Regions from separate parts of the Micromonospora salmantinae genome, predicted to be linked through region 1. Evidence: riboswitches for the same ligand, from Rfam matches in the RefSeq annotation. Region 1 holds a riboswitch; each other region holds the start of a gene.
The links. Region 1 has a riboswitch for cyclic di-AMP ahead of PSH03_RS22085 (C40 family peptidase). Riboswitches for the same ligand answer to the same signal wherever they lie in the genome.
Positions count from the first base shown of each region.

Region 2: another riboswitch for cyclic di-AMP. It lies ahead of PSH03_RS26375 (coiled-coil domain-containing protein); the one in region 1 lies ahead of PSH03_RS22085 (C40 family peptidase).
Region 3: another riboswitch for cyclic di-AMP. It lies ahead of PSH03_RS01835 (C39 family peptidase); the one in region 1 lies ahead of PSH03_RS22085 (C40 family peptidase).
Region 4: another riboswitch for cyclic di-AMP. It lies ahead of PSH03_RS24425 (coiled-coil domain-containing protein); the one in region 1 lies ahead of PSH03_RS22085 (C40 family peptidase).

Region 1 is NZ_JAKKFG010000031.1:21,169-28,140, forward strand. Features, by position in the region: gene PSH03_RS22055 (ATP-binding protein) at 1-1,638, opposite strand, end outside; gene PSH03_RS22060 (LD-carboxypeptidase) at 1,924-2,862, shown strand; gene PSH03_RS22065 (DUF6924 domain-containing protein) at 2,890-3,126, shown strand; tRNA gene PSH03_RS22070 (tRNA-Gly) at 3,176-3,249, opposite strand; gene PSH03_RS22075 (pyridoxamine 5'-phosphate oxidase family protein) at 3,433-3,990, opposite strand; gene dcd (dCTP deaminase) at 4,090-4,668, shown strand; gene PSH03_RS22085 (C40 family peptidase) at 4,742-5,719, opposite strand; cyclic di-AMP (ydaO/yuaA leader) riboswitch at 5,796-5,931, opposite strand; gene PSH03_RS22090 (N-acetylmuramoyl-L-alanine amidase) at 6,167-6,972, shown strand, end outside.
Region 2 is NZ_JAKKFG010000043.1:56,646-63,617, reverse strand. Features, by position in the region: gene PSH03_RS26405 (heavy metal translocating P-type ATPase) at 1-983, opposite strand, end outside; gene PSH03_RS26400 (DUF8832 domain-containing protein) at 996-1,946, opposite strand; gene PSH03_RS26395 (heavy-metal-associated domain-containing protein) at 1,960-2,169, opposite strand; gene PSH03_RS26390 (metal-sensitive transcriptional regulator) at 2,264-2,560, shown strand; partial or broken gene PSH03_RS26385 (HAD-IC family P-type ATPase) at 2,567-3,133, opposite strand; gene PSH03_RS26380 (YibE/F family protein) at 3,376-4,746, shown strand; cyclic di-AMP (ydaO/yuaA leader) riboswitch at 4,913-5,043, shown strand; gene PSH03_RS26375 (coiled-coil domain-containing protein) at 5,048-6,067, shown strand; gene PSH03_RS26370 (carbonic anhydrase) at 6,124-6,858, opposite strand.
Region 3 is NZ_JAKKFG010000002.1:120,281-127,252, forward strand. Features, by position in the region: gene PSH03_RS01815 (glycosyltransferase family 2 protein) at 1-273, opposite strand, end outside; gene PSH03_RS01820 (acyltransferase family protein) at 573-1,808, shown strand; gene PSH03_RS01825 (hypothetical protein) at 1,900-2,322, shown strand; gene PSH03_RS01830 (hypothetical protein) at 2,458-3,228, shown strand; cyclic di-AMP (ydaO/yuaA leader) riboswitch at 3,513-3,653, shown strand; gene PSH03_RS01835 (C39 family peptidase) at 3,886-4,734, shown strand; gene PSH03_RS01840 (alpha/beta hydrolase) at 4,859-5,605, shown strand; gene PSH03_RS01845 (CDP-glycerol glycerophosphotransferase family protein) at 5,610-6,972, opposite strand, start outside.
Region 4 is NZ_JAKKFG010000042.1:120,476-127,447, reverse strand. Features, by position in the region: gene PSH03_RS24435 (HelD family protein) at 1-1,518, shown strand, start outside; gene PSH03_RS24430 (cation diffusion facilitator family transporter) at 1,625-2,542, shown strand; cyclic di-AMP (ydaO/yuaA leader) riboswitch at 2,661-2,792, shown strand; gene PSH03_RS24425 (coiled-coil domain-containing protein) at 2,798-3,862, shown strand; gene PSH03_RS24420 (hypothetical protein) at 4,005-4,514, shown strand; gene PSH03_RS24415 (SRPBCC family protein) at 4,667-5,134, opposite strand; gene PSH03_RS24410 (PfkB family carbohydrate kinase) at 5,337-6,299, shown strand; gene surE (5'/3'-nucleotidase SurE) at 6,296-6,972, shown strand, end outside.

The DNA of each region.
Region 1 (6,972 bases):
GCCGGCGCAGACCCGTTCGGCCGCTTCCAGGCTCACCCCGCCCGAGAACACCGACAGCCGGCGCAGCACCGTCCGTTCGGCGTCGGTCAGCAGCTCCCAACTCCAGTCGACCACCGCGCGCAGCGTCCGGTGCCGGGGCAACGCAGTACGGCTGCCGCCGGTCAGCAGGCGGAACCGATCGTCGAGCCGCCTGGCAAGCTGGTCGATGGACATGGTGCGCAACCTGGCGGCGGCCAGTTCGATCGCCAGCGGCATCCCGTCCAGCGCCCGACAGATCCGCGCCATCGTCGACAGCGTGGAGGCGTCGACCGCCAGATCCCGCCGCACCGCGACCGCTCGGTCCCGTAGCAGTCGGACAGCCGGAGAGGTTTCGATCTCGCTGGCGTCGGCGTCGGCGTCCGGCAGGGCCAGTGGCGCGACCGGCCAGAGCGCCTCACCGGTGATGCCGAGCGGCTCCCTGCTCGTCGCGAGGATCCGCAGTCGCCGACACTCCCCGAGCAGCCGGTCAGCGAGCACCGCCGCCGACTCGATCACGTGCTCGCAGTTGTCCAGGATCAGCAACGCCTCCCGCTCGCGGATCGCGGCGACGAGCCGGTCGACCAACTCCATGCTCGGTGGCTCGCCGAGCAGAGCGTCCCGGAGTCCGAGCCCCGCAAGCGTCGCCTGCACCACGTCGCCGTCCGCGCCGATCGCAGCGAAATCGACCAGCCAGGCGCCGTCCGGCAGGTCGTCGAGCATTCTGCGCGCGGTTTCCGTGGCCAGCCGGGTCTTCCCGGAGCCACCCGGCCCGATCAGGGTCGTGAGCCGATGTTCGGCGACGAGCGCGCCGACCGCGGCAACGGCCTCGTCCTTGCCGATGAAGCTGCTCAACTCGGCACGAAGGTTCGTCTTCCGGCCCTCCGCGCGCCGTCGCACCTCGCCCCGCAGGAGCGCGACGTGCAACGCCGAGAGTTCCGGCGAGGGGTCGACGCCCAGCGCGTCGGCCAGGGCCTCACTCGTGCGCTGGTACACGAGCAGCGCCTCGTTGTCGCGGCCGCTCGCGGCGAGGGCTTGCATCAACCCGAGAACCAGCCGTTCCCGCACCGGGTGCGCGGCCACCAGGTCGGTCAGTTCCGCGACCAGCTCCGGACCGTGGCCGAGACTGATCTCAACGTCGAAGCGATCCTCCAGGGCCGTCAGACGCAGCCTGTCGAGTCGGGTGACCGCCGCGTCGAGCGCCGTACTGTCGACCAGACCGACGTCCTGCATCGCCGCACCGCGCCACAGGTCGAGGGCCTCGCGCAACCGTCGTACCCGCTGCGGGCCCTCATCATCGCGAGCCAGGCCGACGAGGCGTTCGAACCGTACGGCATCGACGACGTCAGGTTCGACCATCAACCGGTAGCCGTCCGTCTGTCCCTCGATCGACCCCTCCGGCAGCGCCTTCCGAAGCCGGGAAACCAGGCGGTGCAGGGCGTTCACCGCGTCATTGGGCGGATGTTCGCCCCAGATCCAGTCGACGAGGGTCCCCTTCGGGACCACGTGACCCGGGCTGAGCGCGAGGGCGGTCAGCAGCCCGCGCAGCCGCGCGCCCGGCACGTCGATGACGGTGCCGACGTCCGTGCGAACCTCGAATGGACCAAGCATCCCGACCTGCACCTGGCAGATCCTGCCATGAACACGAAAGGCATCCGTGTCGCCGATGCCCGCTCCGCCGACGGCGGTCGACCACGCCTTCCCGGCCCACTGGCACGCCGGGAGATCCCCGTGGTTCTCCTGGAACGCGTCTCGAAATGAGATGCGCACCGGCTGGCGCACCTGTTGGATCTCGACATGAAGCGTAAGCTTGTTCGTCCTCGAAAGGCACGCCCGGGGGACCACCTCGCGGTGCTCTCACCGTCCTTCGCCGCGGCCGGTGCCTATCCCGGGATCCACGAGCAGGCCATGCGACGGCTCGCCGACCTGACCGGCCTCGTTCCGGTCGAATACCCCACCACCCGCCAGGTGGGCGCGAGCGCGGCAGCGCGGGCGGCGGACATCAACGCCGCCTTCGCGGACCCCCAGGTACGCGGCATTCTCGCCGTCGTCGGCGGCGACGACCAGATCACCGTCATCCCCCACCTGGACGCCGACCTGGCCCGCGCCGACCCGAAGCCGTTCCTCGGCACCAGCGACAACACCAACCTGCACCACTGGCTCTGGGGCCTCGGCATCGCCAGCTTCTACGGCGGGTCCTCCCAGGTGCACCTCGGCCCCGGGCCTGCCGTCGACGACATCCACGTCCGGTCGCTGCGAGCGGCGTTACTCACCGGGGAACGGCTGGAGATCACCGACCCGGGTGAGTCCGAGGACATCGGCATCGACTGGGCAGATCCGCAGGCGTTGACGTCGTTCGGCGAGCGCGAACCGACGGAGCCGTGGAGCTGGTACGGGCCGCCGCGCGCAGTCACCGGCCCCACCTGGGGTGGCTGCCTGGAAGTCATCCAGTGGATCCTGACGGCGGGACGCTTCCCGTTTCCCCCGGAGGTCCTGCACGGCGGGGTGCTGATCATCGAGACGTCGGAGGAGCTTCTCCCCGCCCGCGAGGTCGGCTGGATCGTCCGATCACTGGGTGAACGCGGTCTTCTCAGCGCCGTCGACGCGGTCCTGGTCGCCCGTCCGCCGGTCTCCGACCACACCCGCCGACCCCCGGCCGCGGATCGGGTACGGCTCCGCGAGCAACAGCGCGACACTGTCGTCGACATGGTGGCCCGGTACAACCCCGAGGCGGTCGTCTGCGTCGGGGTCCCATTCGGTCACACCAGACCACAGTGGATCCTTCCCCACGGCGGCCCGGTCACCGTCGACGGCGTGGAACGTCGAATCTTCGCCGACTACCGATAGGGCCTGGCGGCGTGGAGGATCTTCGTCGTGTCCCCTTTGCCGCAACCCGACGACCTCGCCTACAGCGAGGCGACCGTCAAGCAGTTGATCGACGCGAACGCCCCCATCAGTGATGAAGACTGGCTCACCTACCTGTTCGTGGCCGACGCGGCCACGATGACCGACGTCGAACGCCCGCTGCTCGCTGTCGACCTGAGCCGCGAGCCCGCACCTTCCGCGTGCCGCCCCGCTGGTACGCGGACGTCTCAGCCAACCTCACCGTGAACGTCGAAGGCCCCGGCCGGGACTCACGTCCTGACCAGGGCCTTCGCAGTGGAGCGGGTGACGGGAATCGAACCCGCACTGTCAGCTTGGGAAGCTGATGTTCTGCCATTGAACTACACCCGCAAGCGGCACCACTGTACCCGAGTCGTCGAGCCCGTGCACCCAGGTACCCCCGGAGGCCGTAGCTGTCCACACCCCGCTCCGCCCGGGTCGACCCCGGGTTGATCTCGGCGGCGGCGGGCCGGTGCGTACGGCGGTGCCGGCTCCGTTGGTACGGAGCCGGCACCGATGATCTTTGAGCTGTGGTCAGGCGGCCGTGCACTGAACGTCACGGCTGAGGCGGGTCGGGCGCGCCTGCGGGACGGCGAGGGGCGCGGCCACCGCCGACGGGGCGTTTGGGTCGAGCCAGACCCGAACGGCCGGCCGACTCGGCGCGAGGCCCGGAATGCCGGCGATGTGCTGCTCGCGGCGGGTGAGCATGGCCACGTCGACGGTGAACTCGAAGAGCCGCCAGTCGACCTGCGGCTCGGCCCGGGCGCTCTGCGCCAACTGCGCCACCCGGATCGGATCGGTCACCGGACGGGCGCGCCCTGCCACGTACGCCTCGTCGTCACTCTCCTCCGCCGGGAACGAGTGCAGCGCGTAACGGCCGTCACGTTCGAGGTCGCGGCGCTTCGGCGAGTCGATGATGAAGCAGAACAGCCCCTCGGCGGTGATGACCGGGGAGACCGGATGGACGCGGGGCCCGCCGTCGGCGCGGACCGTGGCCAGATAGCCGAAGCCCGGCCCGTACTGCTGGAGGAGAACGCGGATCCCGTCGGCGAGTCGGGGCTCGTCGGCGGCGAATTCGGACCAGGAAGCCATGTGGGCATTCTATCGAACAAATGTACGAGCAGCGACCTCGACGCGCTGGTCACCGGCACCGAATCCGGCCACTTTTGGCAGCGCGGCTATGGTGGTCCGATGCTGCTCTCCGACCGCGACCTGGTCTCCGAGATCAAGGCCGGCACGCTGGGCTTGGAGCCGTTCGAGCCCACCCTGGTCCAACCGTCCAGCATCGACGTCCGACTCGACCGGCTGTTCCGGGTCTTCAACAACCACCTCTACACCCACATCGATCCCGCGATGCAGCAGGACGACCTGACCTCGGCGGTCGAGGTCCCCGACGGTGAGCCGTTCGTGCTGCACCCGGGGGAGTTCGTGCTCGCCTCGACGCTGGAGGTCATCTCGCTGGGTGACCAGCTCGCCGGCCGACTGGAGGGCAAGAGCTCCCTGGGCCGGCTCGGGCTGCTCACGCACTCCACTGCCGGCTTCATCGACCCGGGCTTCTCCGGTCACGTGACGCTGGAACTCTCGAACGTGGCGAACCTGCCGATCACCCTCTGGCCGGGCATGAAGATCGGGCAGCTCTGCATCTTCCGGCTCTCCTCGCCGGCCGAGCACCCGTACGGCTCGGTGGTCTACGGCTCGCGCTACCAGGGCCAGCGGGGGCCGACACCCAGCCGCGCCTGGCAGCACTGGCGGACCTGGCCCACCCGCTGAGGTTCAGCAGCTGGCCCCGAGACGACGAGGGCCCGCCGCGACGGATCGCGACGGGCCCTTCGATCACTCGGGGTCAGCCTGGACGGCCGTAGCTGTGGATCGGGCCGTCGTCGACCTTCTTCATCTTGACCGGTTGACCGGCCTGCGAGGCGTGCACCACCCAGCCGCCGCCGACGTACATGCCGACGTGGTGGATGTCGCTGTAGTAGAAGACCAGGTCGCCGGGGCGCAGGTCGCCCTTGCTGACGTTCTTGGTTACCCGGCTCTGCGCGGCGGCGTTGTGCGGCAGCGACACGCCGGCCTTCGCCCAGGCGGCCAGCATCAGCCCGGAGCAGTCGTACGAGTTCGGGCCTTCGGCACCCCAGACGTAGGGCTTGCCGATCTGCGCGCAGGCGAACTTGACAGCGGTGCCCGCGGCGCCGCCGGGGTAGCTGCCCGGGCAGGGTGCCGGGCGCAGCGGACCGCCGCCGCCACTGCCGTACACCTTGAGGCGCAGCTTCTGCAGGCGGTCGATCTCGTCGTTGATCTGCTTCTTCTTCGCCGCCAGCTGAGCTTCCGTGCGGGTCAGCTGGGCCACCATCTCGTCCAGTGGCGCCTTCTGCGCGGCCAGCTGGTCGCGCAGGTCGGCCACCTGGCGTACGTCCTTCTGCTGGTTGTGCGCGAAGCGGTCGAGCATTTCGAGCTGACCGACCACCTCGCTGGGCGACCGGCTCCCCAGCATCGCGTTGACTGTCGAGACGTTCTCACCCATGTAGGCGCGTACGGCCAGGGCGCTGACCTTGTCCATCGCGGCGTCGACCTGACGCTCCAGCGGGGTGATCCGGGCGGCCAGCGCATCGGCCTGCTTGCGCTTCGCGGCGAGGTCGGTGCGGGTGGCGTTGTGCCGTTCGATGACCGGTTCGAGCTTGTTCCAGTCGGCGTCGATCTGGCGCTCGATCTCGGCGACGGACGGGTCGGCGTGGGCCGCCGTGGCACTGCCGGTCAGAACGACGGCGATGCCGGCCAGCGCGGCGAGTGCGGTGGTGAAGCGGGACCAGCGTGGGCGCGGCACGATCGACGCCGGGCCGGCTGATGCCGACCGCTCGGACGACGGCCGCGGGGCATGGAGTGCCACCGGGGTTCCGTACTCCTTCTTCCTGACCGCCTACCGGGTTAGCTGACGGGTTCGGGCGGGAAGTCGGCGCCCTACCGCAGTGGCTGCGGATTCACCCCGAGGGACCTGGGTCCCCGGTTCGCTCGGAAACGACTCGGCGGTGTCGGTCCGTTACCGCCCGGGCTGGGCGGAGCTGCTGTCGGGCCAACAAATGACCAGAGTAGAGACGTCTGTTACCGATCCGCAACCCGTGCGGCAGTGACACTCCGTACGGATTGAACGAGGCAACCGACCGTGTGTGAAGAATTCTTTCCATCTACTTCGATAGATAGAAAGGTATTGACGCGACCTCCCGGACGGCGCGATGGTGACCTGACCTCACTCCGCGAGAATCTAGGGGGTTCGATGCACCATCCAACCCTGTCGACCGGCTGGCGCGGGCTGCTCGCCGCCACAGTGGTCGCCGCCGCGACCACTGTGCCACTCTCCGTCGGCCCGGCCGCCGCAGCGCCCATCACCGACCGCCAGCAGCAGTACGCCGCAGCGGCCACCGAGTACGGCGTGCCGGCCGTCGTGCTGCTCGGCGTCTCCTACCTGGAGTCCCGTTGGGACACCAACGCCGGTACACCGAGCACCAGTGGCGGCTACGGTCCGATGCACCTGACCGACGCGCGGCACGTGGCCGCCCTACCCGGACGCGGCCACCACGACGCCGGCGCCGAGGACCCACGCGGCGACGACTCCCGCACCGCCCGCGTACCCGCGCCCCGGCCGGTCGAGGCACCCGCGCCATCCACCGCCGCGTTGCAGACCGTCGACGCCGCCGCCACGCTGACCGGCGCCACCCCCGAGGCACTGCGCACCGACGCGGGCCTCAACATCCGGGGTGGGGCCGCGCTGCTGAGCGCGTACCAGAGGGATCTGGGCGCGCCGGTCGGCGCGGACACCGACCCGGCGGCCTGGTACGGCGCGGTGGCACGCTACTCGGGCGCGGACAGCGCCGACGCCGCGGCGGCCTTCGCCGACGAGGTCTTCACCACCATCGGCGCGGGCGAAGCCCGGGTGACCGACGACGGCCAGCGGATCACCCTGCCGGCCCGCGCGGTGCGGCCCGAGCGTTCCTGGCTGGACCGGCTGGGCCTGCGCCGGCTGGCCCGCCCGGACGGGGTGGAGTGCCCCCGCACCATCTCCTGCGAGTGGATCCCGGCGCC
Region 2 (6,972 bases), on a different contig from region 1:
GTGTCCGCGCCGACCCGGGTGGCGGTGACGATGAGCCGCCCACCCGCGTTGATCGTGGCGCCGACCACGCCGTCACCCGGGCCGACCTCGACCGGCACCGACTCACCGGTGAGCATGCTGGCGTCGACAGCGGAGGTGCCCTCGTCGACCACCCCGTCGGTGGCGATCTTCTCCCCGGGGCGGACCACGAACCGGTCACCGACGGCGAGCCGGTCCACGGGGATCAGGGTCTCCACGCCGTCACGCAGCACCGTCACCTCCTTGGCCCCGAGGTCGAGCAGAGCGCGCAGTGCGGCGCCGGCAGTCCGCTTGGAACGGGCCTCGAAGAAGCGACCGGCCAGGATGAACACGGTGACCCCGGCGGCCGCCTCCAGGTAGATGTTGCCTGCGCCGTCGGTCCGGGTGATGTCGAAGCTGAACGGGTGCGTCATGCCGGGCATCCCCGCGTCACCGAGGAAGAGCGCCCAGAGCGACCAGCCGAACGCGGCCAGGGTGCCGAGCGACACCAGGGTGTCCATGGTGGCCGCGCCGTGCCGCAGGTTGGTCCAGGCGGCCCGGTGGAACGGCAGCCCACCCCAGACCACCACCGGGGCGGCCAGGGTCAGCGACAACCACTGCCAGTAGTCGAACTGCCAGGCCGGGACCATGGCCAGCAGGACCACCGGCACGCTCAGGGCCACCGACACCCAGAGCCGGGTACGCGGCCCCCGCAACGGGTCCACCGGGGGTTCGGCGCTGGGCGGGGCCGGCAGCGCCGCCGTGTAACCGGTCTTCTGCACGGTCCCGATCAGGTCGTCCGGCGTGACGCCGTCGGCGTACCGGACGGTCGCCTTCTCGGTGGCGTAGTTGACAGTGGCGCTCACCCCGTCCATCCGGTTGAGTTTCTTCTCGATCCGGGCGGCGCACGCGGCGCAGGTCATCCCGCCGATCGCCAGTTCGATCCGGTTCGGCGCCTCGGGCAGCGGTCTGCTGGTGGTGGTCATCTTCTGGTCCCGTCAGTTGTGTCCGTGCCCGGGGGTGCCGTGGTCGGCCCCGCCGGTCGGTGCGGGCCCGCTCGGGGTGGGGGCCCCTTTGGTCGGGGCAGCGCCGGCGACCACCGTGAACTCGGCGGTGTGCACCCGCCCGCCGTGTTGGAAGTCGAGGTAGAGCCGGTAGCTGCCGGCCGAGGGCACCTCGGCGAGGAAGGTGACGGCAGGACCGGGCCGGGTGCGCCCATCGCCGGGCTTTCCGTCCGGGTGCACGTGCAGGTACGCCAGATCACCCCGACGTAGAGCCACCAGGTGCCCGTACGCGCCCAGGTAGGGCTCCAGGTCGGTGACCGGCTGACCGTCCCGGCTGACGGTCACTGTCAGCGACGACGTGCGGCCGGGCTGCGGCGCTCCGGTCAGGGTGACCGTGTAGCCGTCGACGGTGGTGCTGGTCGCCGGAGCGGGCAACGGCCGTTCGGTCAACTCGCCGGGGACTGTCACGTCCACGCCGAGGGTCAGCGGTTCGCCCCCGGTCGGGGTGAAGTCGGCGAACGCCCGCCACTGCCCGGGGCCGGCCAGCGGGGTGTCGACCCGCCAGGTGCCGTCCGGGGCCAGCTCGGGGTGGACGTGACGGAAGCCGGAGAGGTCCCGACGGGCGACGATCAGATGCATCTGCTTGTCGTGCGCCACGTCGTACCGGGTGACCGGGCGGCCGTCCGGGCCGGCGATCCGGAAGGCGAACTCGTCGGCCGGGGCGTCGACCGGTTCGAGGGTGTAGCCCCGGTCGGAGACGAGCAGCCCGCCGGGGAGCCGGTCGGCCGTCCCGCCCCGTTCGTCCGCCGTCGGGGTGGTGGCGGCATCGTCGTGCCGGCTCTCGGCGACCGGGGCGGTGTCGACGACCCGGCCGATCCCGTAGGTGGCGCCGAAGATCGCCGCCAGGCCGACGGCGAACCCGGCCAGTCTCGTCACGGTGCGCACGTCGGCCCGCCGATCACGCGTCGACGAGGTCGTAGCCGGCCTCGTCGACTGCGGCTCGGACGACAGCGGTGTCCAGTGGCTGATCGCTGCTGACGATGACCCGGCCGGCCGCGAGGTCGACCTGGACGTCACGCACGCCGGCGATGGCGCCGACCTCGGCGCTCACCGCGCTGACGCAGTGCCCGCAGGTCATGCCCTGCACCTGGTACGTCGTGTTGACCATTGGATCGTCTCCTTCGCGGTACCGGTACCCCGTGGGGGTATCTCAACAGAACCGACCGTACCATACCCCCTGGGGGTACGCTATCCTTGTCGACATGACCGCACCCACCCCGATCCGCGGATACACCGCCAGCAAGGACCAGCTGCTCGCGCGGCTCCGCCGCGTCGAGGGGCAGGTCCGGGGCATCGAGAAGATGGTCGACGACGACCGCTACTGCATCGACGTGCTCACCCAGATCTCCGCCATCCAGGCCGCCCTCGACAAGGTGGCCCTCGGGCTGCTCGACGGGCACGCCCGGCACTGCATGCACGAGGGCGCCGCCGAGGGTCGGGCCGACGAGATGGCCACCGAGATGATGGCGGCGGTCGGCCGGCTCATGAAGCGCGGCTGACCGGGCTCAGTCCGGCGCGGGGTCGAGACGGACCCTGCGCAGCAACTGCGCGTTGAGCGCCACCACGATGGTGGACGCCGACATCAGCACCGCGGCCAGCGCCGGGCTCAACGCCACGCCGGCCCAGGCCAGCACCCCGGCGGCCAGCGGCAGCGCCACCACGTTGTAGCCGGCCGCCCAGGCCAGGTTCTGTCGCATCTTCCGGTACGACGCCCGGGACAGCCGGACCACGGCACCCACCCCGCGCGGGTCCGAGGACGCCAGCACCACCCCGGCGGACTCGATGGCCACATCGGTGCCCGCGCCGATCGCGATACCCACGTCCGCCCGGGCCAGCGCCGGCGCGTCGTTCACCCCGTCACCGACCATCGCCACGACCAACCCCCGCCGCTGGAGCTCGGCCACCCGATCGTCCTTCGCCGCCGGCAGCACCTCGGCGAAGACCTCGTCGACCCCAGGTCGGAAGCCGAGGTCGGCGGCGACCGCCTCGGCCACCGGCCGGGCGGCTCCAACATGCCGCCTCGGAGACCGCCGCGCGAGCGGTTCGGCCGCCCGACACTCCGCCACGACCTGCAACCCCCGGGAGGGCTGGCTAGCATCTCCCACGATGGCCCTCCGAATGCCGCTGCACAGTCGGGCACCGGCGCCGCCACGTCGTGGCGGCGCCCCCGGCCGACCGGGCCGAGCACTGACCGTCCGTGATCAAGCGGTCGTCAGGCAGCGATCCGCCCCGCCGTCCGCCGCGTTTCCACCGCAACGGTGAACCGCCCGGCCCGCTGACCCGTATCCCGCACCGGATCGTTGGGAGTCTCACCTTGGCCGCCGACCACACTCACCCCGCTCCGTCCGCCCCACCACGGGTGCGACGGATCCTCGTCGTGACGGTGGTACCCCTCTTCGTCGCCACCGTGCTGGCCGCAGTGCTGCTCTGGCCGCGCGGCGGGTCACCGCAGACCGACGGTGGTGCGGACGTGCCGCGCTACCCCGGCACTGTCACCCGGGTGGTGAGCGAGCCGTGCCCGCCGGTGCCGTCGGTTCCGGAGGGCACACCGAGGGTCGGCGACGGGCGGTGCGGCACTGTCGACGTCCGGGTGGACGACGGGCCGACCGCCGGCCAGCAGGTGCGCACACCGGTGCCCGACGGGCCCGGCGCACCCCGGGTCGAGGTCGGCGACGAGGTCGTCCTGGTCGAACTGGCCGATCCGATCGAGCCCACCGTCAGCAACTGGAACATCGCCGAGCACCAACGCGGCACCCCGATGGTGTGGCTGGCGGTGGTCTTCGCGGCCGCGATCGTCGCGTTCGGTCGGTGGCGGGGTCTGGCAGCGCTCGCCGGGCTGGCCGCCAGCTTCGCCATCCTGCTCACCTTCGTGCTGCCGGGCATCAGCGCGGGCAGGTCACCGCTGCTGGTGGCGGTGGTCGGCGCGGCCCTGATCATGTTCGTGGTGCTCTATCTGACCCACGGGGTCACCGCACAGACCTCGGTCGCGGTGCTCGGCACCCTGGGCAGCCTGGTGCTGACCGGCGTGCTCGCCACCATCGCCACGGCCGCGACCCACCTCACCGGCTTCGGCAGCGAGGACGCCACCACCCTGTCGATGTTCCAGGGCGACGTGGACCTGCACGGTCTGCTGCTCGCCGGCATCATCATCGGATCGCTCGGGGTGCTCGACGACGTGACGGTCACCCAGGCGGCCACCGTCACCGAACTGGCGAACGCCAACCCCGGGCTGACCCGGTTGCAGCTGTACCGTGCCGCCACCCGGGTCGGCCGCGCGCACATCGCCTCCACCGTCAACACCATCGTGCTGGCGTACGCGGGCGCGTCACTGCCCCTGCTGCTCCTGCTCACCGCCGACTCGCGGCCGATCGGGCAGATCCTCACCAGCGAGTTCCTCGCGCAGGAGATCGTCCGCAGCGCGGTCGCCACCCTCGGCCTGATCGCCGCCGTGCCGCTGACCACCGGGCTGGCCGCGGTGGTGACCGCCGCCGGGCGTACCGATGGCACGGCGTCCACCGACGCTCCCGCGCCCCGGCCCCAGCCGGACCGCAGCGAGGCACTGGCCGCACTCAGCTCACCGCGTACGGCCGGCTCCGACGAGCCGGACCGGACGCGGACCGCACCCCCATCAGAGGCCACCGACCGGTGGCCGGAGTCGAACAGGAGCACGGATACGGCATGGTGACACTCCTCAGCGTGACCAGATCGGGCATCCACCCTGAGAACCGCGTCACTGGTCACTCAACGCTATGGCGAAATGACGCTTTTGGTCGGCATCCAGGCATAGCTCAGCCGGTCGACTCTCGGGTAACCTCGCTGCCGGTTACCGATGAAGGCGCGAAGCGGCGCCTGCGGTGCCACCGCCCAATCGCCAACCGGCGAGCCGGGGACCCAGGTGCCTGGGGTGAATCCGCGTCAGCGGTAGGGGCCACTTCCGCCCCGAACCCGTCAGCTAACCCGGTCGGCGGTCGACGGAAGGGAACATTGTGACGGCACCCCTACGCCGCTGGTTGACTCCCGTGGTGGCCGTGATCGCCGCACTTACCGTGCTCGCCGGGCCGCTCCCGGCGCACGCCGCCCCGACGAACCCCACACCGTCCGGGCACGAGGAGGACGGCGAGCCCAAGCTGCTCAACGACGTCATCGAGCAGGCCAACCGCGACTACTCCGCCGCAAAGTCCAAGCTGGACAAATCCAAGAAGCGGCAGAGCGAGTTGGCGGCGGAGGTCAACCGGGCCAAGGCTGACCTGGACGCGTTGGCCCCGCAGGTCGGGCGGATCGCCGCCCAGGCGTACCGGACCGGCCGGATCGGCGCTGTCGCGATGCTGCTGGAGAGCGACGCTCCCGACTCGTTCGTCCAGCGCGCCGGGATGCTCGACGAGATGAACATGGTCAACGAGAAGAAGCTCTCCGAGGTCAACGAGGTGAAGGCCCGCGCCGAGCAGGCCAAGCTCGCCCTCGACACCGAGGTCCGGGAGCAGCAGAAGCAGACCGCCCTGATGGCGAAGCGCAAGAGCGAGGCCGACAAGGCGCTCTCCCTCGTCGGCGGCAAGGGTTTCACCGGCGGCCTGGTGGATGCCACCTCCAAGGTCGCGAAGATCGGCCCGGGTCGCACGGCCGACGGTGACTGGAAGCCCCAGTCGTGCAGCGAGAACGACCCCACCACGTCCGGCTGCGTCACGCCGCGCACCCTGCACGCGTACAAGGAGGTCAAGGCGGCCGGCTTCAACCGGTTCGTCGGCTGCTACCGCCCCGGCGGGCCGTGGGAGCACCCGAAGGGCCGCGCCTGCGACTGGTCGCTACAGAAGAGCGGGTTCTCCCCGTGGCACAACAACGACACCCGGACGTACGGCAACAACGTCGCCGCGTTCCTCATCCGTAACGCCGACCGGCTCGGCATCTACTACGTGATCTGGAACCGGCAGATCTGGTTCCCGGCCACCGGCTGGAGCTCGTACAGCGGGCCGTCGAACCACACCGACCACGTCCACATGTCGCTGCTCTGACCCGCACGATCCCCGACGAGGGCCGTTCCGCGTGACGCGGAGCGGCCCTCGTCGCGTCAGACGGTGGCAGGCGCGGCCGGTTCGGTCGACTCGGTCGAGGCCGAGGGCTCCAATGTCGCGAAGCCGGCCGGCACGGCGGCCACCGTGCGCACCGCTCCGGCGGCCAGCCGGTAGGACACCCCCACCACCGCGCACCGCCCCCGCGCCACCTCGTCGGCCAGCACGGGCGACTGCCCGAGCAACGTCTCGACGGTCTGGGCGATGTGGATGTCGACGATGCCGTCGATGTCGTCCACGCCCTCGGACGTGGCGCGGCGCAGGCTGGGCAGCACGGCGTCGACCACCGCGCGCAGATGGCCGCTCGGCGCGGTACCGGTCGCGGCGGACTCCCGGGCGGCCTGCACCGCACCGCAGGAGTCGTGGCCGAGCACCACCACCAGCGGGGTGCCGAGCACTGTCACCGCGTACTCGACGCTGCCGAGCACCTCGGGGCCGGCGGTGTGCCCGGCGGTGCGAACCACGAACAGGTCGCCCAGGCCCCGGTCGAAGATGATCTCGGCGGCCAGCCGCGAGTCGGAGCAGCCGACGATCACCGCGAACGGGTGTTGCCCGTCGGCCACTGCGGCCCGGTGCCCGGCATCCTGGTTGGGGTGGCGTGGGGCGCCATCGACGAAGCGCCGGTTGCCGGCGACCAGCTCGGCGTACGCCCGGGTCGGCTCGCTGAGCGCGGTGGCCCGGTCGGTGGTCCGCTGCGGACCCGGCTGACCGCCGGAGCTCCCGGTATGACTCATCCCGCACCTCGTCTCGACGCATCTGACCTGGTCAAACCGGCTCTCCGCCGGCCGGGCGGCGGGCGCTGGCTCGCGCTCCACCGTCACACGCACCGTAAGATGCGTCAAGGTATG
Region 3 (6,972 bases), on a different contig from region 1:
CACGTCGAGCCCGGCGTTGCGGGCCAGCCCCAGACCCACGTTGCTGCTCAGGTGCACGACGCGCACGCCGTCGCGGCTGACCGCGTACGAGCGGAGCATGTCGCCGCAGCCGTCCGGGGAGGCGTCGTCGACGGCGATCAGCTCGACAGTGTCCGACTCGCCCACCGGGATGTCGGCCCGGATCGACTCGAGGCACTGGTACAGGTACGCCTCAACGCCGTAGACGGGCACGACGATGCTCAGCAGCGGTGCGGGCGTCGGCTCATTGACCACGTCCGCCACCTTCGACGACCCGGGTGGCCGGCCCCGGAACCTGACGTTGCCGCCGATGGTGGACTCTCTGAACTCCAGCCCAGCGGAAGGTTAACGCCGGGCCGGTGGTCGGTTTCCGGCCCGGGGAACGTGGGCTCGCGGGGCGGGTGGGATGCGTCCGGTTCACCCGGGAGTGACCCGGTAGGGTGCCTCGGTGCGGCCCTGCCGGGTCGTCGTGGGCGTCGCCGTCGCGCCGTCCGACGCCGCGACGAGGAGGCTACGACCGTGCTGGTGACCCTGCCGAGCGCCGGGATCCCGGCATGACGAGCGTCGCCGCGACGTCGGCCGCCCGGCCGGCACCGGCCCTGCCCCGGCTGCCCTCGCTGACCGGGCTGCGGTGGATCGCCGCTCTGCTGGTCTTCGGCTTTCACGCCGGCACCATGCGGATCATCGCCGAGCCGGACTACAAGGCCGTCATCGACGCGTTGTTCACCCTCGGTCTCTCCGGGGTGCAGTTCTTCTTCATCCTCAGCGGTTTCGTGCTGGTCTGGTCGGCCCGCGAGGGCGACTCCCGGCGTACCTTCTGGCGGCGACGGATCGCCAAGATCTACCCGAACCACCTGGTGCTGTTCGCGGCGACGCTGGTGGTCGCCTGGTGGTTCGCCGACCCGGTCCTGCCGGCGGCGGCGTTGGAGAACCTGCTGCTGTTGCAGGCGTGGGACCCCCGGCCGGGCTGGTTCTACAGCATCAACACCGTCAGCTGGTCGCTGTCCTGCGAGTTCTTCTTCTACCTCTGTCTGCCGCTGGCGCTGCCGCTGCTGCGCCGGGCCCGACCGAAGCTGCTCTGGACGCTGATCGTCGCGCTGCCGCTGCTGATCCTCGCGCTCTGGCCGGCGCAGGAGTTGGTGCCGGAGGTGAGCCGCTGGTGGTTCACCCAGATCTTCCCGCCGGTACGGTCGCTGGAGTTCTGGTTGGGCGCGGTGGCTGCCGAGTTGATGCGCCGGGGGCTGTGGCGCGGTCCCGGTCTGACAGTGGCCAGCGGGATCTTCCTGGTCACCTGGGTGGCGGCCGCGCAGTGGATCCGCGCCGAGCTGTGGACCACGCTGCTCGCGGTCGCGTACCTGTTGGTGATCACCGCGGCCGCGGACGCGGACGTGCGGGGTCGGCGCTCGCCGTGGCGGTCCCGGCCGCTGGTCTGGCTCGGTGAGGTCTCGTTCGCCTTCTACCTGGTGCACGTGCTGGTGATGACGAGCGTGCTGCGCTGGAGCGGGACCTGGGGGATCGGCTTCGCGGGCTGGCGTGGCCCGGCCGTGGTGCTCGGCTTCCTGGCGGCGAACCTGATCCTCGCCGGGCTGTTGCACCGCTTCGTCGAAACCCCGATGATGCGCCGGCTCGCGCCGCGCCGTGCGGCCCGTCCGGCGCCCGTTCCCCGACAACGCGCGGCCGGCGACGACGACGCACGGGACCCCGCGAGCAGCGCCCGCGGCAAGGTCGACGGACCTGCCGACGAGGTCGGTCAGGCCGGCGGGCGATCACCGTACGTCGACCTGCGCTGACAACGTCCACCCTGGTCAACGGGTCGGCGCGGCGCGATCCGACACGCCCGTGGTCGGTGCGCCCGGCTCGGCGCGACGGTAGCGTTGGGGCGTGCTTCCGGTCGCGTTCACCTGTCCGCTGTGGTGGGTGGCGCGCTGGGCGACTCGGGTGCTGACCAGCCTCGCCGTCGTCGCGGCCCTGGCGCTCGGCGCAGGCCCGGCCACGGCCACCACGGCAACACCCGGCCCGGTGCCGACGTCGAGCGCGGTGCCGGCCTCTGTCGCCGCCGGCCCGCTGGCGGCCTCCTGCCGGCACTCCGCGGCACCCGGTGCTGCCCGCCCGGCCGCGGCGATACCGCCGGAGGCCGCCGAGGAGTCGGTCCCGACATGGTCGGTCGACACGCCGGTGGCGCTCCCCGATGATCAGGGCGCCATCGCGGCCGGCGTGCTGCCGGTCCGCGCGGCCGAATTCGGCCGGCTGCCCCTCCTCGACGGTACGAGCGGTCGGGCTTCCCGGGCCCCACCCGGGCGCTGAGCCACCGGGACGACCGTCCCGCCACCGTGCCCTGTCGACCCACCCGCTCCCTGACCCGCCGACCCGTGGCCCACAGTGGCCCGCTGATCGGCGCGGCTCCCCATCGCACTGCTCATCCTCCCCGAGGTGCCGACCATGGAGACAGTCGTCTTCTACCAGTTCGTGACCGAGGTGCCGCGGGCCGCCGCCATCTGGTCGACGCTGTTCCTGCTGACCCTGGGCCTGCTCTCCGTGCTGGCCGCCCGCCCCGAACGGGACCGGCCCACTGACGACCCGCTCCCGGCCGGGCCCACTCCTCGGGAGGTGGCCGCCGCCGAGGCCGTGGACCTGCGCCGCTACGCCGAGGAGGTGGCCGTCGCCGCGGCCGGCGCGGCCACCACCGCCAAGCGGCGGCGTGCCGCCTGGCTGACTGCTCAGGAGCAGCTGGAGCGGGCCTGGATCGGGTACGACGAGGCGGACACCGCAGCGCGTCGCTTCGCTGGCGCCGGTGCGCTGCCCACCCCGCAGACCCCGCACACCCCCGCCGAGTACGCCGCCCGGGAGCGCTATCTGCACCGGGCGGTGATGGCTGCGTACTGGCGGGGGGAGCTGACCATGGCGCAGCTCGGCGACGTGTTCGGGCATCGGCGCGGCTGGGATCCCCGGCGGCACCCGGTCGAGCAGGAGGTGCTGATCAGCCGGGTGGTCCGGGATGCGCGGCTGGCCGACTACCAGGTGGCCGCCGGCCGTGAGCGGGCCGCCTGGCGTGACGCGGAGTTGGCCGCCGAGTCGGCTCGTGCCCTCGCCGAGGAGGCGTACGCGGCGGCAGCCCGGCTCCGCCCGACCCTGGTACCCGCGCGCCGCACGGTGGCCGGGGCGTTGCGTCCCGCCGTCGTGGCACTGTGGCGCCCGGCCCGGGTGGGTTGAGCCCAATCCGTGATGTGAGGCCGGTCACCCAATCGGGAAATCGGACGTCCGACGCGATCGGCGGCATTGATCCCGCGATTGTGGCCGCGTTCTTTGCGGCCTGTCCGGTTGTCGCCCGCAGGCGTCGCCGTAACCGGTTGTCCCATCGAGTCACATCATCGGCAATACGCGCAGAAATTGTCGCGCCAATTGGGGTTTACGCAGGTGAACCTGGCTTGGCAGGGCGTTGAGACGCCAGTAGTGTCGTCCCGTCCGGTGCGGTAACCGATCGCAAGACGCGACGCCGCACCGACCCGCTTAATCGTGATCAACGAACCGGGGACCCACCAGTAAGTCCGGGGTGAATCCGCGAGCCACGGCCCGCGGTAGGGCGTCTTCCCGCCCGAATCCGTCAGCTAACCCGGTAGGCGGTGTCGGAAGGAGTCCCATCCTCGTGCAGCACCTTTCCACCCCTCGGTTGTTCCCTCGCCTCCACGGCGCGGCGGTGCACCCGCTCATCCGTCCAGTGACGGTGAGCTGACCCCCGGGTCATCGCCTTCCCCGCCCGGCCACGCCGAGCGTTCCCCTGAGCGGTTCACCATCCGCGGACCACGGTCCGCGCGCTGGCGCCTGCCCGGATACCGGTCCGGCCCCGGTGTGCCGCTCTCCCCCCGATCCGTGGAGGACCCCGTGAAGCACACCCTGCAGCGTCAGCTCCGCCGCCTCGCCACCGAGCGCCCGTACCAGATCGTCGCCGCCTCCGCCGCGGCCCTCGCGATCGCCACCACCACCGGCGCCCTGCTCACCACTGCCGACGACGCCCCGGCCGGCCAGCGCACCGCGACCACTGTCGCCGAGATGCGCAGCGACGTCGCCGCCTCCCGCGGCGAGGCTCGGGAGGCTTCCCCCTCGGCCAGCGCCGCACCGACCACTGCCGCCCCGGCCACCAGCGCCGCGTCGCCCGCCGCCAAGGCCAGCAGCAACCCGGACCTCACCCGGAAGCCGGAGCGGCCGAAGCCGCCCGCGACCAAGGTGCTCGACTACGACTACGAGGCGCAGAACACCTACTACAACTGCGGCCCGGCGGCCACCCGGAACGCGCTCAGCGCCGCCGGCATCGACCGCACCCAGGAGGAGCTCGGCGCCGAGCTGGGCACCACCGAGATGGGCACCAACTCGGCTGAGGACACCACCCGGGTGCTCAACGCCGAGGTGAAGGGCTCCCCGTACCGGACCCGGATGTTCCCCGGCGCGCCCAGCCCGGCCCAGATGGACCGGCTCCAGGCCGACGTGGTGAAGGCCATCACCGACGGCCGGGGCGTGGTGGCCAACGTCGTCGGCGACGCCACCGACACCGACGGCGGCTGGCACTCCTACGGCGGCGGGCACTACATCGCCGTCGTGGGCTACAAGGACAACGGCCGCACCGTACGCATCGCCGACTCGGCGAACCCGGCCGACCCGTCGTACTGGATCACCACGATCGACCTGGCCAACTGGATCACCAGCCGGGGCTACTCCGCCTGACCCGGGCACGCTGACCGCCGCGGGCGCCGTCCTCCACAAGGGGCCGGCGCCCGCGGCGTCTGTCCGCGTGGTCCCGTCATCGACGGCTCTCGTACCCGACCGTGAACCGTGGGAGACTGCGGCCGTGGTGGAGAAGACGGGTGGTCACGCCGGCCGCAGGCCGGTCCTGCTGCTGCTGCACGGCATGGGAGCGACCGGGGACGTGTGGTTGCCCTGGGCCCCGTACCTCGAGCAGCACTGGCCCGGGCGGTGGCTGGCACCGGACCTCGCCGGCCACGGCTGGGCGTCGCCGCTGCCGTCGTACTCCTTCCCGGGCTTCGCCCAGCAGGTCGCGCAGGCGCTCGCCCCCGACGACCGGTTGGTGGTGCTCGGGCACTCGCTGGGCGGGGTGGTCGGTCTCGCGCTTGCCGCCCGCGACGCCGGAACGCCGGTGGACGCGGTCGTCGGGCTGGGCATCAAGGCACTCTGGTCACCCGCTGAGCTGACCCGCGCCGCCGAAGTCGCCGCCCGCCCGGTGAGCTGGTTCGCCAGCCGCACCGAGGCGGCTCGCCGCTACCTGCGGGTCTCCGGGCTGGCCGGCCTGGTCTCGCCGGACCACCCGGTGGTGGACGCCGGGCTGCGCCAGGTCGACGGCCGGTGGCGCCTCGCCATGGACCCGGCCGCCTTCGCCGTCGGCGAGCCCGACCTGGCCGCGCTGCTCGCGGCGACCGACGTGCCGGTGCTGCTGGCACGCGGGGAGAACGACCCGATGGTCACCGACGAACAGCTCAAGGAGTACGGCGTACCGGTCGCCACGCTGCCCGGCCTCGGGCACAACGCGCACGTGGAGGACCCGGCGGCGGTGCTGGCGCTGCTCGACCCGTACCGCTGAGCGGTCAGGCAGGTGTGGACGCGGTCAGTGTCCCAGCCGGTGCCAGCTCCCGGCGGGCGGCGGTCAGGAACGCCTCGGCGTACGCCTCGGCCGGGAAGTCACCCAGGTAGCGGCGGCGGGTGGCCCAGCGGGCCTCGGCCAGCGGGTCGGTGTCCAGCAGGGCGGTCAGTACCTCGTCCACGTTGGACATGTCCCGGCGCAGCACGTAACCCGACCCGGCCAGCGGGAACCGCTCCACGAACCGGTCACCCTCGTCGCCCATGTCGGTGACCGCGTACGGCTTTCCGGAGTAGAGGAAGTCCGAGATCACGCCGGACACGTCGGAGACCAGCGCGTCGGCGGAGTTGACGCACTCGGTCAGGCTCAGCTCCCGAGCCGCCGCGCCGACCACGTGCTGGCGGCCGGTGCGGGCCCGGTCGGCGACGAGCAGCTCGGTCAGGCGGCCCAGTTGGCGGGCCGACGCCGGGTTCTGCCTGGTGTACGGGTGGGCTCGCAGGATCACCGTCGCGCCGCGCTCCAACAGCCGGCGCAGCAGGCTCTCGGCCACCGGCAGCGAGCAGTAGTCGGCGTCGGCGTGGTGCCCGGTCCAGGTCGGCGTGTAGAGCACGGTCGGGTGCGCCAACCCTCGCGCGGGCTCCGGGCGCACCTCGATCGACTCGACCTGTGGGCGACCCACCACCACGAACTTGTCCGCCGGGATCTGCACTCCGGCGCGGGCGTACCGGTCGATCGCCGCCTGCCCGGCCACGAAGATCCGGTCGAAGATCCCCGACACCGGGTTGGCGCTCGGCGCCTTGTCGCTGTCGCCGTGGTGCAGCTGGATGTGGGTGAGCTGGGTGAAGCGGACGCAGTGGCTGTTCTTCGCACCGTGGTTGACGTAGAACGCCGCCCGCAGGCTCGGCACCAACGCCTCGTCCATCGCCCCCAGGGTGGGGCAGTAGACCACCGGCGCGTCGGTGGCCGCCGCGATCGGGGCCAGGAACTCCGGCTCACGCAGCACGACCAGAAACGGCCGGCCGATCCGTTCCAGGTACGGCAGCCACATGGTGACCTGGTATTCCGAGCCGGGAGGCGCGGAGAAGTAGAGCAGGAACTCCGGCTGGTGCCGGCGCAGCGCGGCGGCCACCGACCCGCCGCCGGACCGTGGCCGGAACCGTCGCCGGGCCAGGTCCAGCGCGACCGCACCGGCGCCCGCGCCGACCAGCAGGCTGGCGGCCAGCGCCACACCGGCCGGCAGGGCGAGCGCGGCGGCGAGCGCCAGGGCGGCGAGCAGCCCGAGCAGGGCCGTGCCGAGCCGGTCGGCGATCATCGGCGTGCGGGCGCGTACCGGCAGGTTGGCCGCCCGGATCTCCAGACTGCCGGCGGTG
Region 4 (6,972 bases), on a different contig from region 1:
GTCGCGGGCGGCCCCGGCACCGGCAAGACCGCTGTCGCCCTGCACCGGGCGGCGTTCCTGCTGTACTCCGACCGCAGCCGCTACGCCGGCGGCGGCATCCTGGTGGTCGGCCCGTCGTCGGTCTTCGTCGAGTACATCGGCTCCGTGCTGCCGTCGCTCGGTGAGGACACCGCGACGCTGCACTCGCTGGGCACCCTCTTCCCGGGGATGACCGCCACCCGCCCCGACCCGCCCGAGGTGGCGGCGGTGAAGGGCTCGCTGCGGATGCGCCGGGTGCTGGAGCGGGCGGCCCGCGACGCGGTGCCGGGCGGCCCGGGTGAGCTGCGGCTGCTCTATCGGGGCACGCTGCTGCGGCTGGACCGGGCCGCGCTGGACCGGATCCGGGACCGCGCGCTGCAACGCGGCGCACGACGCAACGAGGTGCGCCGGGCCGGTTTCGACGGGGTGTTCGCCGCGCTCTGGGCGCAGGCCCGTGAGCTGAGCAGCGGTCGGCTGCCGGAGCAACCGGCCTTCGAGGCGGAGATCGCCGAGCGCTCGGAGTTCCGGGAGTTCCTCAAGGCGTGGTGGCCTCGGCTGCACCCCCGACACGTGCTCGGCTGGCTGGCGCAACCGGACCGGCTACGCCGGTACGCCGGGGGGATCCTCTCCTCGGCGGAGATCCGGCTGCTCAACGCCGCGTACCGGAACCTGGACCCGGCCGGGCTGACGATCGCCGACGTGGCACTGCTGGACGAGTTGGACGCGCTGCTCGGTAAGCCCGCGCAGCCGGCCCGCGCGCGACGCGATCCGTTCCAGCTCGCCGGCGGCGTCCGTGAGCTGAGCACCCTCGGTGAACGGCAGCGGGCCGCCCGCGCGGCGGCCCGGGAGCGTCCGGAGGACTACCGGGAGTACGCGCACGTGGTGGTGGACGAGGCGCAGGACGTCTCGCCGATGCAGTGGCGGATGATCGGTCGACGCGGCCGACTGGCCTCCTGGACCGTGGTGGGCGACCCCGCGCAGACCGCGTGGACCGGCGATCCGGAGGAGCTGACCCGGGCCCGCGACCAGGCGCTGGGCCGGCGCAAGCGACACGACTTCACGCTCACCACCAACTACCGCAACTCGGCGGAGATCTTCGCGGTGGCGGCGGCGGAGATCCGTCGGCTCTACCCGGACCTGCCGCTGCCGACCGCCGTCCGCTCCACCGGGGTCGAGCCGGTGGAGCTGGTGGTGCCCGCGACGGGGTTGGAGACCGCGACAGTGGAGGCCGCCGCCGGCCTGCTGGCCGAGGTGGAGGGGACGGTCGGGGTGATCACGCCGGTCCCCCGCCGGGACGAGGTCGCCGGGTGGCTGGGCGCGCTCGGCGCGCCGAGGTTGCAGGTGGTGACCAGCCTGGAGGCCAAGGGCATGGAGTACGACGGGGTGGTGCTGGTCGCGCCGAGCGAGATCCGGGCGGATCCGGGCGCCGGGGTGCGCACCCTGTACGTGGCGCTCTCCCGGGCCACCCAGCGGCTCACCACCATCGACCCGACCAGCTGACGCGTGCCGACTGCCGCCGGCGCAAGGCGCTGTCCGTACACTTGCACACATAGCGATGTGAGCATACATTTGACCGGGTCCCGACCAGCGGCGGAAGGTGGTTCTCGTGGGCGCAGGTCATGACCACCACCATGGGTCCGTCGCCAATGCCGCACACCAGCACCGAGGTCGACTCTGGGCGGCATTCGGGTTGCTCACCACCCTGATGGTGGTCGAGGCGGTGGCCGCCCTGCACACCGGCTCGCTCGCCCTGCTCTCCGACGCCGGGCACATGTTCACCGACGTGCTCGGCATCGGGATGGCGCTCGCCGCCATCACGGCGACCCGGCGGGCCACCGGCGACCCGCAGCGCACCTTCGGGCTCTACCGACTCGAGGTGCTCGCCGCGCTGGCCAACGCCGTCCTGCTCTCCGGCGTCGCGATCTACGTGGTGATCGAGGCGATCCGCCGCTTCGGCGACCCGCACCAGGTCGTCGCCGGCCCGATGCTCGCGGTCGCCGTGCTCGGCCTGCTCGCCAACATCGCCGCCTTCGCGCTGCTGCGCGCCGGAGCCCGGGAGAGCATCAACCTCCAGGGCGCCTACCTGGAGGTGCTCGGTGACCTGCTCGGCTCGCTCGGCGTCATCGGCGCGGCGCTGCTCATCACCGTCACCGACTGGTGGTGGGCCGACCCCCTGGTCGCGGTCGCCATCGGCGTGTTCATCCTTCCGCGCACCTGGCGGCTGGCCCGCGCCGCCGTCCGCATCCTGGTGCAGGCCGCCCCGGAACACCTCCAGGTGACCGCCGTGCACGACCGGCTCGCCGCCGTCCCCGGTGTCGTCGAGGTGCACGACCTGCACGTCTGGACGCTCACCTCGGGCATGGAGGTGGCCTCCGCTCACCTGACCATGGCACCCGGCGCGGAGGTCGGCGCGGTGCTCACCGCGGCGCGTACGGCCCTGCACGACGACTTCCGCATCGAGCACGCGACGTTGCAGATCGAGCCCGGCGCCGCTTCCGGAGCGTGCGGCTCCATCGAATGGTGACGGAGCCGTAATTTTCCGTGCTGACGCACGCACCGTCCGTCACATTGGCTGCAGCGGCCCCATCCGCACCGGTAGGCTCGGTCCCGGCCTCCACCAGGCGGCGCCCTCCCGGCGCCGGTGGCGGTCGCCGCCTAATCGCCCAACTGGGCGAACCGGGGAACCATGTTCCTGGGGTGTATCCGCGTCAGCGGTAGGGATCTTCCGTCCCGAACCCGTCAGCTAACCCGGTCGGCGGCTGACGGAAGGACATGCGCAGTGGCACCAGCACGACCACCCGCCGCCCGACTGGCGGCACTGATCGTCGCGATGTTCGCCCTCGGCGTCGCGCTTCCGGCCGGCACCGCCTCGGCCTCCCCCCCGACCGGCCTGCGGGCCGCCGCACCCGACTCCGACGAGGAGGGCGGCACCCCGGCGTTGCGCGCCCAACTCGAGGCGGCCAGCAAGGGCTACCTGGACGCGAAGCGCGCCCTGGACACCTCCGTGCAACGGCAGAAGCAGCTCGCCACCCAGCTGACGACCATCGAGGTCGAGATCGGCCAGCGCAACGGCAAGGTCGGCGAGATCGCCGAGGTGGCCTACCGCACCGGCCGGCTCGGTGCGATGTCGGCGCTGCTCAACAGCAACACTCCGGAAGGCTTCATGGACCGGGCGGCCGCGCTGGACGCGGTGGCGGCCAACGAAGACCGGGTGCTGCGCGACCTGCTGAACAGCAAGGACAAGGCCAACCGCACCCGGATCGCCCTGGACGGCGAGATCAACGAACAGCGCAAGCAGGTCGCGGTGATGGCCAAGCGCAAGGAGCAGGCCGAACGGGCCCTGACCGTGGCCACCACACCCAAACCGCAGACCACCGCCGACGGCGGCTCCAACCGGGGCACCTCCAGCGCCAACGCAAAGGCCGCACCGCGCAACTCCGACGGCTCCTGGCCCTCCGAGTCGTGCAGCGTCAACGACCCCACCCCGGCCAACGGCTGCATCACCCCACGCACCCTGCACGCGCTCAACCAGGCCAAGGCCGCAGGATTCACCCGGTACGTCTCGTGCCACCGCCCCAGCGGCTCCGGTGAACACCCGAAGGGCCGGGCCTGCGACTTCGCGGCGCAGAAGGGCGGCTTCGGCGGGGACGCCACCGGCGGCGACAAGACGTACGGCAACAACCTGGCCGCGTACTTCATCCGCAACGCGGACCGGCTCGCCGTGCTCTACGTGATCTGGTACAGGCAGATCTGGCTGCCCAGCAGCGGGTGGAAGTCGTACAGCGGGGCGCACGGCACCCCGTCGACCGACCACACCAACCACGTACACCTGTCGGTCTACTGACCCACGCGTCGTGATGCCTGTGAGTCACCCCGGTGGCTCACAGGCATCACGTGCGTCCGGGGCCGGGCTACGTCGCCGGGCGTACCCCTGATGTCGTCGCTCGTCGGACGACCCGGCAGCGGTCGGCGGGCAGCATCGCGGTATGCCTCGGATCCGACCCAGCACCCGCAAGGCGCTGCTCACCCTGCACCTGGTCACCTCGCTCGGCTGGCTCGGCGCCGACCTGGTGCTGCTCACCCTCGGCATCGCCGTTCAGCGGGGCGCCGACCCGGCGGTGGTCTATCCGGTCACGGCCCTGGTCGGCACTGTGCTGTTCGCGCCGCTGAGCGTCCTGGTCTGGCTGATCGGCGTCGCCAGCTCACTGCTCACCCCGTGGGGCCTGCTGCGCCACCGCTGGGTGCTGGTCAAGCTCGTGCTGACCACGGTGATGGTCGGGCTGGTGCTGTTCCTGCTCACCCCGAACCTGCGTCACGCCGGAGCGGTCGGGGCCGCCCTGCCCGCCCGGGATCGCGCCGACCTGGTCATCGCGCCGGCGGTGTCGACCAGCCTGATGGTCATCGCGACTGTGCTGTCCACCTACAAGCCGTGGGGCCGGCGTCCCGCCACCCGAGCGGCCCGCACAACCCGTGATCGCGCCGCAACAACGATCTAGACGCAACCCCCGCCAAGCACGTCGCGCCCCGCCCTGCCCCGCGATCTTGCACTTACTGTCCCGACACATGTGGCATCCCACCGATATCGACAACCGAAACTGCAAGATCGACGCAGGGGGGCGGCGCGGGGCAGGGCGGGGCGGGGGGCTGGTCAGGCCGGGTTTGGGGGGGTGCCGGTGCGGTCGAGGGCGGCGCCCAGCCGGGTGGCGAGGGCGAGATGAGCGGCCTGGGCCTGGCGGAACGCGTACCGGAACAGCGGCGTCGGCGCGGTCAGGGTGATCTCGACGTCGATGCGGACCAGGCCGTCCGGCTCGGCGCGCAGTCGGGTGTGGTTTCGCACTGTGGTGGCCGGCCACTGGCGGGCCACCATGACGATCTCGTCGGCCTCGTTGATCAGCACGTCCGCGTGGTAGGTGGTCCGGAAGCGCAGCGGACCCGCCGCCAACCGGTCGTTGATCGTGTAGCTGGCCTGGGCGCCGGGCCGGGGCGGCACCCGGCGAACCCGGACGATCAGCGGATGCAGCTCGCCCTGCCGGGTCAGGTCGCTGAGCAACGTTGCCGCCTCGGCGGGTGAGCACCGGGCCTGGACGGTGTAGCTGAAGGTATCGCTGCTGAGCACACCGTCTCCCGCCGTCGTTGGTCGCCCGATCGTCCCGTACCGATGTCTGGCTGGCAACGCCCCGGGCCCTCAGCGCCGCGCGGACCGGGCCGATGCGACGACCCGCCACCACCTGCGCCACTAAGGTCGGTTAGTACAAAATCTTCCGAAGATGCCGGAGGGCGGCCAGCATGAACGGCGACGACCGATGAGCGGGCACGTGATGGTATTCGCGCCCACTCCACAGCTGACGGTGACCGTGGACCAGCCCAACGACCACCCCGAGCTGCACCTGCACCCTGGCGGGCAGGGCGTCTGGCAGGCCCGGATGGTGATCTCCCTCGGAGTCGACGTGGTGCTCTGCGCCGCCCTCGGCGGTGAGATCGGCCAGGTGCTGGAGCCGCTGCTGGTCAGCGAGGGCGTGGACCTCAAGGTGGTGGTCCGTGACTCCGGCAGCGGCGGGTACGTGCACGATCGCCGCGACGGCTCCCGGCAGGAGGTCGCCGACGTGCCCGGGCAGCCGCTGAGCCGGCACGAGATCGACGAGCTGTACAACCTCGCCCTCGGCGAGGGCCTACGGGCCTCGGTGAGCATCCTCAGTGGGCCGAACGAACCGTGGCTGGTACCGGCCGACCTGTACCGACGCTTCGCCGCCGACCTCGGCGCGAACGGTGGCCGGGTGGTGGTCGACCTCTCCGGCGATCACCTCGGTTCGGTGCTGGAGAGCGGGGTGTTCTTCCTCAAGGTGAGTCACGAGGAGTTGATCCGCGACGGCCGCGCCCGCAGTGACGACACCGAGGAGCTGACCCGGGCCATGTACGAGTTGCACGCGGGCGGCGCCGAGACGGTGGTGGTGAGCCGCGCCGACCAGCCGGCGTTGGCGCTCATCGACGGGGAGCTGTTCCAGGTCGAGATGCCCCGGCTGGAGGCCGCCGACCCACGCGGCGCTGGCGACTCGATGACGGCCGGAGTGGCGGCGGTCGTGGCCAAGGGCGGGGACATTCGGACCGCCATCCGCACCGGGGCCGCCGCCGGCGCGCTGAACGTGACCCGGCACGGCCTGGGCACCGGACGACTGGACTCGATCACCGGCCTGGTGGACCGGGTCCGGCTGGTGCCGGCGGACAGCCGGCAACAGGAGCGGACCACCCCGGACGAGTTGGCCGGCCGGGTGGTCGAGCGATGACGCTGCGGGTGTTGATCACCAATGACGACGGGATCGCCGCGCCGGGGATCCAGGCGTTGGCCTGGGCGGCACGGCAGCGGGGCCTGGACGTCGTGGTGGCCGCGCCGATGGAGGAGGCGAGCGGTACCAGCGCCGCGATGAGCGCCATGGAGCGCGACGGGCGAGTCGTCGTGAACGACCACCCGCTGCCGGACCTGGCGGGTGTGCCGGCGTACGGGGTCGCCGGGTCCCCGGGCTTCATCACGCTGATCGCCCTGCACGGGGCGTTCGGCCCACCGCCGTCGGTGGTGCTCTCCGGCGTCAACCGGGGCGCCAACGCCGGCCGGGCGGTGCTGCACTCCGGGACCGTGGGGGCCGCGTTCACCGCCGCCACCAACGGCTGCCGGGCGATGGCGGTCTCCCTGGACGTGCTCTCGGCCGGCGAGGCGACGGCCGCGAGCGGTGGCGCCGCCGTGGACGCCGCAGCCCGGGTACGCGACGCCGAGCGGCACTGGGGCACCGCCGCGCGGGTCGCCCTGGACCTGCTCCCCCGCCTGACCTCCGCGCCGATGGAGAGCGTGCTCAACGTGAACACCCCGGACCTGCCGCACGGGCAGCTGCGCGGGGTGCGGCGCGGCACCCTGGCCAGCTTCGGTCAGGTGCAGATGACGGTGGCCGAGTCCGGCCACGGGTT